Regions from separate parts of the Staphylococcus sp. IVB6214 genome, predicted to be linked through region 2. Evidence: riboswitches for the same ligand, from Rfam matches in the RefSeq annotation. Region 2 holds a riboswitch; each other region holds the start of a gene.

Region 1 (3,284 bases), 520 kb from region 2:
TAAACGTCCATTAGCAGTTTCTGGAGATAAAATTACTGTTGGATTTAAAGAAGAAACGTATCGCGATACATGGCTTTAAGAAAATAGTTGATAGAAAGTCTGCAATGTGTCAGAATAAATATAACATTAACAATTGGAGGGGATTCAAGTGGCAGTGCCAAGTAATTTAAAGTATTCAAAAGAGCATGAATGGGTAAAAGTAGAAGGTAATACAGCAATCATCGGTATTACAGACTTCGCACAAAATGAATTAGGCGATATCGTATTCGTTGAGCTTCCTGAAGTTGACGATGAAGTATCAGAAGGCGATACATTCGGTAGCGTAGAATCTGTAAAAACAGTTTCTGAACTATATTCTCCTGTTTCAGGAAAAGTTGTTGAAGTGAATGAAAACTTAGAAGATGAACCAGAAGCTGTCAACGAATCACCATACGAAAATGCATGGATGGTAAAAGTAGAATTATCAGACGAAAGTGAGTTAGAAGCATTATTAGATGCAGCTGCTTACGAAGAAATGATTGGTGAATAATGTATCATAATCTCGAGATGAAGCTGTAATTTGCAGTTTCATTTCGAGATTTTTTGTGTAACAAGCCGATATAGTAGCATATCTTTGTGTAAGGTGCTACGCTCATCCTAGAATAATAAGGTGAAGGGTTGTACGAAATGACACAGAATGATGCACAAGATGAGATGCTGACAAAACATTTCGATGAAGAGCTACATCTCATTTTTGGTTACACAACAATGTGTGGAACATGTAAAGTATCTGAACATATGTTGGATATTGTGAATGATATCTTGCAGTTACCTATAACAAAAATAAACTTAAATTATTATCCAGAATTTAATCAAGAAAATAAGATTATGTCGGTTCCAATTCTGTTGATTATGCGTAAAGATCAAGAGATTGAGAGATTGTACGCTTTTCGATCAGTATCTTTTTTGTTAGAAAAGTTAAAAAAACTTATTGACGAATCTTGATTGCGATGGTATGATTTAAACAATTCAATATTCAGAAAACTCTTATCCAGAGTGGTGGAGGGATGTGCCCTTTGAAGCCCGGCAACCGTCTAGTTATAGAAATGGTGCCAAGTCACATAAAGTTGTAAACAACTTTTGAAGATGAGAGAAAGGTATCTTTAACACATTGCCTTCTCTTTCATTAAAAAAAGAGAAGGCAATTTTTATTTGGCGTAAGAGATGCTTAGCACAAGGAGGAGCAATATGATTGAGCTGAAAAATATTGTAAAAAAATACGAGAGCAAATCCAAATCTGTCACAGCAGTCGACCACGTCAATCTTAACATTGACAAGGGGACAATATACGGAATCATTGGATTCTCTGGAGCAGGTAAAAGTACGTTAGTAAGACTATTCAACTACTTGGAAACACCGACTTCGGGCGATGTCATTATTGGTGGTGACAATATCGGTCAACTGAGTAAACAAGCATTGCGTCAGAAAAGACAAAAAGTGAGTATGATTTTCCAACACTTCAACTTACTTTGGTCGAGAACTGTTTTGGAAAATATTAAATTTCCACTTGAAATTGCAGGTGTCCCGAAAGCTGAAGCAACTGAAAAAGCCAAGTCACTGGTTGCACGTGTTGGTTTGGCTGGCAGAGAACATGCATATCCATCAGAGTTGTCAGGTGGGCAAAAGCAACGTGTTGGGATTGCAAGAGCACTTGCCAACGATCCAGAAGTACTGTTATGTGATGAGGCGACAAGCGCACTCGATCCGCAAACAACTGATGAAATTTTAGATTTACTCTTGCAGTTAAAGAAAGAGCAGAATCTTACAATTATTATCATCACACATGAAATGCACGTGATTCGACGTGTTTGTGATGAAGTAGCTGTCATGGAAAATGGACGTGTCATTGAAGAAGGTAAGGTATCAGAAGTATTTGAAAATCCACAACATCAAGTGACACGACGTTTTGTACAAGAAGATTTACAGCCAGAACATGACTTCGAAAGTATAGCTAATGCATTACAACTTGAGAAAGATGATAAGGTCATCAAGTTAACATTCTCAGGTGAAAATACGACACAACCAGTCGTTTCATATATTGCAAGAAAACATAATGTAACTGTGAACATTTTAGAAGGTAATATCAAGCAAGCCAAAACGGGAGCGGCAGGATTTTTACTCCTACATATCCCGGCTATTTCACAGGAAAACTTTAATCATTTACAACATGATTTAGAGTTGCAAAACATTCAAGTTGAGGTGATTAAACATGGGTAAGAGTTTTAGTGAAATCTTGAATGAGATGATCACAATGCCGAATGTTCGTTGGCCAGAAGTTTGGATTGCAACGTATGAAACACTATATATGACTGTGATTTCAACAGTATTTTCATTTGTTTTAGGTTTGGTTCTAGGCGTTATTTTATTCTTAACGTCCAAGAGTAAGTCAAAGGCCGGACGTGTTTTTTATAGCATCGTATCATTCTTTGTAAACTTATTCCGAGCTATTCCGTTCATCATTTTAATCTTACTTTTAATTCCGTTTACAAGCTTAATTCTTGGAACAATCAGTGGTCCAACAGGTGCGCTACCAGCGTTAATCATTGGTGCGTCACCATTCTACGGTCGACTTGTCGAAATTGCACTGAAAGAAATTGATAAAGGTGTTATTGAAGCCGCACGATCAATGGGATCAAATACTTGGACAGTTATATTGAAAGTACTCATTCCAGAATCATTACCAGCATTGATTTCAGGTATTACTGTAACAGCCATTGCATTGGTTGGTTCAACAGCGGTTGCCGGTGTTATCGGTGCAGGTGGATTAGGTAACTTAGCATATTTAACAGGTTTTACACGTAACCAAAATGATGTCATCTTAGTTTCAACGATTTTAATTTTAATCATCGTTTTTGTAATTCAATTCTTAGGGGATTGGTTTACAAATAAAATAGATAAACGATAATTTATAAAAAGGAGCATATAATCATGAAAAGAATTTTATCCATTGCATTAGTTCTTGTTTTAGCAGTCGCACTTGCTGCATGTGGTAACAAAGAAGACAAAAATGATAAGAAAGTTGTTGTAGGTGCATCTCCTGCGCCGCATGCAGAAATTCTTGAAAAAGCAAAACCGTTGTTAAAAGACAAAGGTTATGACTTAGAAGTAAAAGTAATCAATGACTATACAACACCTAACAAATTGTTAGATGCGGGAGAACTTGATGCAAACTTCTTCCAACACACACCATACTTAGATACTGAAAAGAAAGACAAAAAGTACAAAATCGAATCAGCAGGTAACGT
Region 2 (3,284 bases):
TCACACTGATACTATTCATTGTCGTTGCAGGTTCTGTTGTTATGCCTACCAACAAAGCGATCGCATAAATAATGAAAACTGAACGTCCCATCTGCCATAAAAAGAGAGGTCTGAATACGGGCGTTGCAATCTTGAACTTACGCAAAATAGGACAAATAATAACGAGTGTTAAAAACATGAAAATTGCCAATGCAATGACAATCAAACCTGGCATTTGTATAGCAAGTTGTTGTACCGATGCATTCAATACTTCTTTTGATGCTTCATCTACATCTTGCATTGCAGCTGCTTGATCTACGACGGCTTGATAAGGTTCTAACATTTCATGAGCATAAGGTAATTGTTGAATGCTTTGTAAAAACATCATCACACCTAGCGTTAATACACTCGATACCAATGTTGTCATATACAAGATGCGCTCTTTAGAAGCACGCTGCTGTAACAGACGTCCAATCAATGCGCTGATTACGAAAACAATCATCATAAAGCTCATCAACAAGACACTACCTGTTAATGTGGCAAAGATGAATGTAACAAAGACGCTAAAGCCGAACGAATGGATTGAGCGATGCCATAATATAATACCCGGGAGTGTTGCAAACAGTGCAACAATCAATCCTAATGCGGGTAAGAAGTCTATTACTAAGATGACCAACAGCCATGCAAGTGTACATAGCAACATTGGCTTAAACTGTATTTTTGAAAACAATAACGCCACTTCCAAACTAATTTATTTCTTTATCGCTTATTTTACAAATTTTGCCGTGTGAATACAATGACTTGGATTGATACGACACTGACAAAATATGAATAGAATGAGGCGTCTACGTCTTGTTATGCATACGCATATTCAAAATTTTACCCCTTCTTTTCTTCATTCCTTTGATTATAACAAAATGTCGGATATCCGTCTAAGCCTAGCGACGAAAACGGGAAACTTTTAAGAAATGATAGAGATAAGGTGCCCAATCATTGAAGTTTAGCAGGAAGCCGTCATGACCGACGTTGTCAGGAACGAAGAAGTGACGATGATATCGAAAATGTTGACCGACCGCTTCAACTTGATCATCTGGATACAGCAAGTCATCGACGAAACCTATCGTTAAAACTTTCGTGTCGAGCATGCGAAATACAGCACTAACGTCATCACGACCACGGTAAATATCATGACTATCTAAGACATCGAGCAGTGTTAAGTAACTCTCTAAATGAAAAGATGACTTGAACTTGTCCCCTTGATGTTTTTGATAAGCGACGACTTCATCAGGTGTGAATCTTGACTCGTAACTTTTCGAAGAGCGGTAAGTTAAGAACCCAAGTTGTCGTGCAATGCTCAAACCTTCCGTCCCCCCTATATGAATGGCTTGACGTGCAATTTCGTTAAATGCACGACTATACGAAGACGTCTTCGCTGTTGCTGCAAGAATCACCGCTTTTTTCACGTGAAACTGTCGATTGTATAACAGCTCCATCACCTGCATGCCACCGAGTGACGCTCCAATCAGAATATCAATTTCTGTATAACCGAGTGCCTTCACGCCGAGTTCGATTGCTCTAACAATATCACGCATCGTTAAATGCTCTGGAAAGTCGCTGTCATTGGCACGTGAACTCGATCCAAACGGACTACCGATGACGTTAAATGTCAAAAACTGATAGTCGTGAAATGGCATATACCCACCATCGATAATTTCACGCCACCACCCTGGCTGTTCATCTGTGCCATAAGTTAGGTGATTGCCCGTTAAAGCATGGCAAACGAGAACCAATGGCTGCCCTTTGTAACCGACGTATTCATAGCGCAATTGTAAATCTTGAATTGTTTCGCCTGATTCTGTTGTGAATGTTCCTAAATGTAACGTATCTACGGTATAGTTGCTCATTGCTCGCCCTCCTAAAAATTAAAAACTGTATCATTGAGCCAACAACGATACAGTCTTATCTATATAGGATGACTTATTATCCGACCGCAATCGTTGGTTGTAGCACCGTTCTTGTATATAAGTGGTTGCTGAAGCGTCAACGGGCCAAATCCCTCAGCTTCTCTCAATAAGTTTTCAGCATATTTAAATTAAGTGTTATGATACACTATTTTTGTCTATAAAACAACATCAAGGAGCCATCATCAGTCTCAATAACGCCACAGCTACCATCCCCACCAATACCGTTATTGTCAAACTCCGTGTACGTAATGCAATCCATATTGTTGGAATGAGCGCAATGACAAACGTCCAGTTGATCGCATAGCCAAATACACCGCTTTGCTGCTTTATCAAGCCATCGACGACAAGTGCTGTAAATAACGTAATCGGAATAAATGAGAGCCATTTGATGAATTTCTCAGAGAGTTCGAGTCGTGAAATCATCACAAGTGGCAAAATGCGCACGAGCAATGTTACAACGCCTGATAAGACGACCGCAATTAAGAAATAGCATGTCATTGTTCCATCACCATCCCTAATGTCGCCGTCAATATTGATGCAATCATAATTGCGAGATAAGACGGCATAAATAGACTTAATACAAGCATTAATACGGTGACAACACAGATGAGCAACATATATAGACGTATCTTAGACTTCTGTACGCCCTCTAATTGTGCCGCTGCCAAGAAAACAAACATCGCTAATATCGCATAATCAAGTCCAAACATTTCCGGTCGACTCACAAAGTCACCGAGCGCAGCACCAAGAATTGTCGTAAAAATCCAAAATAGATATGCTGTAATATTCAAGCCATGCATCCAGTTACGACCAATCATCTCCCCTTTTGAATAAGGTGTGATGGCTACACCAAATGTCTCGTCCGTCAACAATGCGCCGATGCCGACACGATGACCTAATGTTTCTGATTTGAAGGACGGAGCTAACGTCATACTCAACAAAAACATTCGACTGTTGACAATTAACGTGGTTAAGACGATGACCCATACGGGCGTATGAACAGCCATCAAAGCAATCACGATGAATTGCGCTGCTCCAGCATAAATTAAAATGGACAATAATGCGATTTCGAATAGATTGAAGCCAGAGGTACTCCCCACGACACCGAATGAAAATCCAATACCTGCGTATCCAAGCAAGGTTGGAATACAATCTTTGATGCCTTGTCTGAATGTCTGATATGCCATGATGTGACCCCCTTCATCAAAATTAAACTTATTGTATTACAAAACAATTTCAAAATCTACATTGTTAGACAACCTTCACAGTGCATGCACACAAACCGATGTCTAAAAACACTGTTAAAACACCGTTTTATATCACTAAATTTTCTGACAATAG
Region 3 (3,284 bases), 510 kb from region 2:
GTGAAGGACCAGAAGACCTAACAGAATTAGTTTTAACACTTGGCTCTCAAATGGTCGTATTAGCTGAAAAAGCTGAGACATTAGATGAAGCACGTGAATTGTTAAAAGGTGTCATTGAGAACGGTAAAGCACTTGAAAAATTCAAAGTTTTCTTGAGCAATCAAGGTGGAGACGCATCTGTTGTAGATGATCCATCTAAGTTACCAACTGCGAAATACACGTTCGAATTGCCAGCTAAACAATCTGGTGTTGTGTCTGAAATGATTGCAAATGAAATTGGTATTGCTTCTATGATGTTAGGTGCAGGCCGTCAAACAAAAGAAGATACAATTGACTTAGCTGTAGGTCTTGTATTAAATAAAAAAGTTGGCGACAAAGTTGAAGAAGGCGAATCACTATTAACAATTTATGCAAACCAAGAAGATGTTGAACAAGTGAAAGAAAAATTATATGATAATATCACAATTAGTGATCGTGGAGAAACACCTACATTAATTCACGAAGTGATTACAAAATAAGTATAAAGGATTGAATATAATGAAATGGATAAGTCGACAACTGTTAGCAATCTTATTTACGGGGGCGGGTTACTTACACTTTAAACGTGAACGTAACTTCACAAATATTGTGCCGCACTATTTACCGTTTAAGAAGGAGATTGTATGGATAACGGGTGTCATGGAACTGATCTTTGGTATTGGCTTGGCGTTGAGAAAACCTGGATACTGGTTTAAACATGCGATGATTGCATTTTTATGGGCAGTATTCCCAGCTAATATTTATATGGCACGTCAGGGATTACCACTTGGTGACAAAGTGTTACCAAAATCCGTTTTATATGGTCGGCTTCCATTGCAATTTGTCTTAATGGCATGGATACGCAAACTTTAATCCAAAAAACACGGGTGCAATTGCATCCGTGTTTTTTACGTTTAATTTACTTTATCCTTCACCGAAGACATCGTGCCATTGATCACGCTTGTCTAAAAAAGCTTGTGCAATTACTTTTGCACCTTCTAATGAGTGAGAAGCAGCCCAGCCACATTGTACTTCATTGCAAGCAGGAACTTTTGTTGCATTAAGGACATCTTGAATCGTTTTTTCAATGATGTTTAATACATCTTCATAGTCATCATGATTAATAAATGAGACGTAAAAACCTGTTTGACAGCCCATAGGACTTAAATCAACCACTTTGTCTGAATGGTTTCGAATATTCTCTGCCATTAAATGTTCTAATGAGTGTAAGCCTGGCATGTCCATATGTTCTTTGTTTGGTTGTTTAAAACGAATATCGTATTTGTGGATTTCGTCACCGTTGTTCCCAGTCATTTTACCAGCTAAGCGGATATAAGGGGCAACAACTTTAGTATGGTCTAGGTTAAAACTTTCAACATTCATTTTTGGCATTGTGATAACGCCTCCTTTATAGTTTATCGTTATTTTATCATATTCAGAAGAAACTAACAGGGACATGATTTGAATTTTGAATATGTGGGTATAGATTTGAAAACAATAAAAGGTTCTATGTATAGGATATGCTGTCGAGTAGACGGAAATAACTCGTTTACAAAGATTTTAGAAAATATTGAAAAAATGACATGACAAATGATCGTAAATCCGATAGAATAAGTAATAATTAAATATAATTTATCAAGAGTGGTGGAGGGAATTGGCCCTGTGAAGCCCTGCAACCTCATCGGTGACGATAAAGGTGCTAAATCCAACAGCAAGTTAGCTGACAGATAAATGACGTGGACAAGATATTATCAACTTTGTACATACCGCACTTGATAAATGTAGCGCTCGTACAAGGTTGATATTTTTTTGAAAGGAGCTTTTTGCATTGATAACAGTAAAACAACAGATCCTAGACTATATAGATAACCATAGGCTGAACTATTTGGACATGAGTCATCAAATACATGAGCGCCCTGAATTAGGAAATGAAGAACTATTCGCATCACGATTATTAATTGATCATTTAAAGCAACATGATTTTGAAGTGACACGTGATATTGCTGGTCATGCGACGGGCTTTATTGCAACTTACCAATCTGATAAACCGGGTCCAAGAATTGGCTTTTTGGCTGAATATGATGCGTTACCTGGACTTGGACATGCTTGTGGACATAACATTATCGGAACAGCCAGTGTATTAGCTGGTGTTGCATTGAAACATGTTGTCGACGAGATTGGTGGGACTGTTGTCGTATACGGCTGTCCAGCAGAAGAAGGCGGCGAAAACGGCTCTGCCAAGGCGTCGTATGTTAAAGAAGGGCTTATAGATGTTGACGTAGCATTGATGATACATCCGGGCAATGAAACGTACCCAACGATTCATACTCTTGCAGTTGACGTGTTGGATATTAAGTTCTTCGGACGTAGTGCGCATGCTTCAGAAAATGCGTATGAAGCACGTAACGCACTCGATGCAATGTTAAGCTTCTTCAACGGTGTTGCTCAGTTACGTCAACACATTCAACCGTCTGAACGCGTACATGGTGTGATCTTAGATGGTGGGAAAGCAGCGAATATTATTCCTGACTTTACACATGCACGTTTTTACACGAGAGGGACAACACGAAAGTCACTGGATGTTCTCACTGAACGTGTGCACGATATTGCCAAAGGGGCTGCACTACAAACAGGCTGTAACTATGAATTTGGACCGATTCAAAATGGTGTAAATGAATTTATTAAAGCACCATTGTTAGATGACCTATTTGAGAAATATGCAACGGAACTCGGTGAAGAAGTCAGTCATGATGACTTTGGATTTGGATCAACAGATACAGGTAACGTAAGTCACGTTGTACCAACAATTCATCCGCATGTAAAAATTGGTCCAAGAAGCTTAGTAGGCCATACACATCGTTTTAGAGAAGCTGCAGCTAGTCCGATGGGTGATAAGGCGCTAATTAAAGGGGCAAAGATTATTGCGTTGATGGGCGCAAAATTAATTCAAGATCCAGCGCAACTTGAGAAAATACAACAAGAACATCAATTATTAAGGGAGCATTTATTATGACCGATGTAAAAAATACCCAGTCTTATTTGACGATGTCTGAGTTGTATTCAAGTGATGTCGTATATTCATCTCGACCTTCATATGTGTCGAACCCTTGGTTAGAACCCGATGAACATCAATCTAACTTCTTATCTGCGAGAGAATTGCTGATAGCGGATATGCCCGTAATTGTTCATGAAGCAAGTGTGACAGATAAGTTAGCGCAATTATTTGCGATGATTCATCGTCGTATTCCTGATAATTTGTATTCTTT

What was found. A riboswitch is a leader RNA that binds a small molecule or an ion and turns the genes downstream of it on or off. The one in region 2 is predicted to bind S-adenosylmethionine.
Region 1: another riboswitch for S-adenosylmethionine. It lies ahead of MUA51_RS02585 (methionine ABC transporter ATP-binding protein); the one in region 2 lies ahead of metX (homoserine O-acetyltransferase MetX).
Region 3: another riboswitch for S-adenosylmethionine. It lies ahead of MUA51_RS08360 (M20 family metallopeptidase); the one in region 2 lies ahead of metX (homoserine O-acetyltransferase MetX).

What each region holds. Positions count from the first base shown of each region.
Region 1 is NZ_CP094723.1:530,764-534,047, forward strand. It holds gene MUA51_RS02570 (arsenate reductase family protein) at 1-79, shown strand, start outside; gene gcvH (glycine cleavage system protein GcvH) at 149-529, shown strand; gene MUA51_RS02580 (thioredoxin family protein) at 667-984, shown strand; SAM riboswitch class I at 1,024-1,132, shown strand; gene MUA51_RS02585 (methionine ABC transporter ATP-binding protein) at 1,228-2,256, shown strand; gene MUA51_RS02590 (methionine ABC transporter permease) at 2,249-2,944, shown strand; gene MUA51_RS02595 (MetQ/NlpA family ABC transporter substrate-binding protein) at 2,968-3,284, shown strand, end outside.
Region 2 is NZ_CP094723.1:13,871-17,154, reverse strand. It holds gene MUA51_RS00070 (DUF2232 domain-containing protein) at 1-709, opposite strand, end outside; gene metX (homoserine O-acetyltransferase MetX) at 918-1,883, opposite strand; SAM riboswitch class I at 1,954-2,056, opposite strand; gene MUA51_RS00060 (AzlD domain-containing protein) at 2,112-2,441, opposite strand; gene MUA51_RS00055 (AzlC family ABC transporter permease) at 2,438-3,130, opposite strand.
Region 3 is NZ_CP094723.1:1,697,471-1,700,754, reverse strand. It holds gene MUA51_RS08375 (pyrimidine-nucleoside phosphorylase) at 1-518, shown strand, start outside; gene MUA51_RS08370 (DoxX family protein) at 538-891, shown strand; gene MUA51_RS08365 (S-ribosylhomocysteine lyase) at 943-1,410, opposite strand; SAM riboswitch class I at 1,648-1,752, shown strand; gene MUA51_RS08360 (M20 family metallopeptidase) at 1,850-3,031, shown strand; gene ldmS (L-aspartate--L-methionine ligase LdmS) at 3,028-3,284, shown strand, end outside.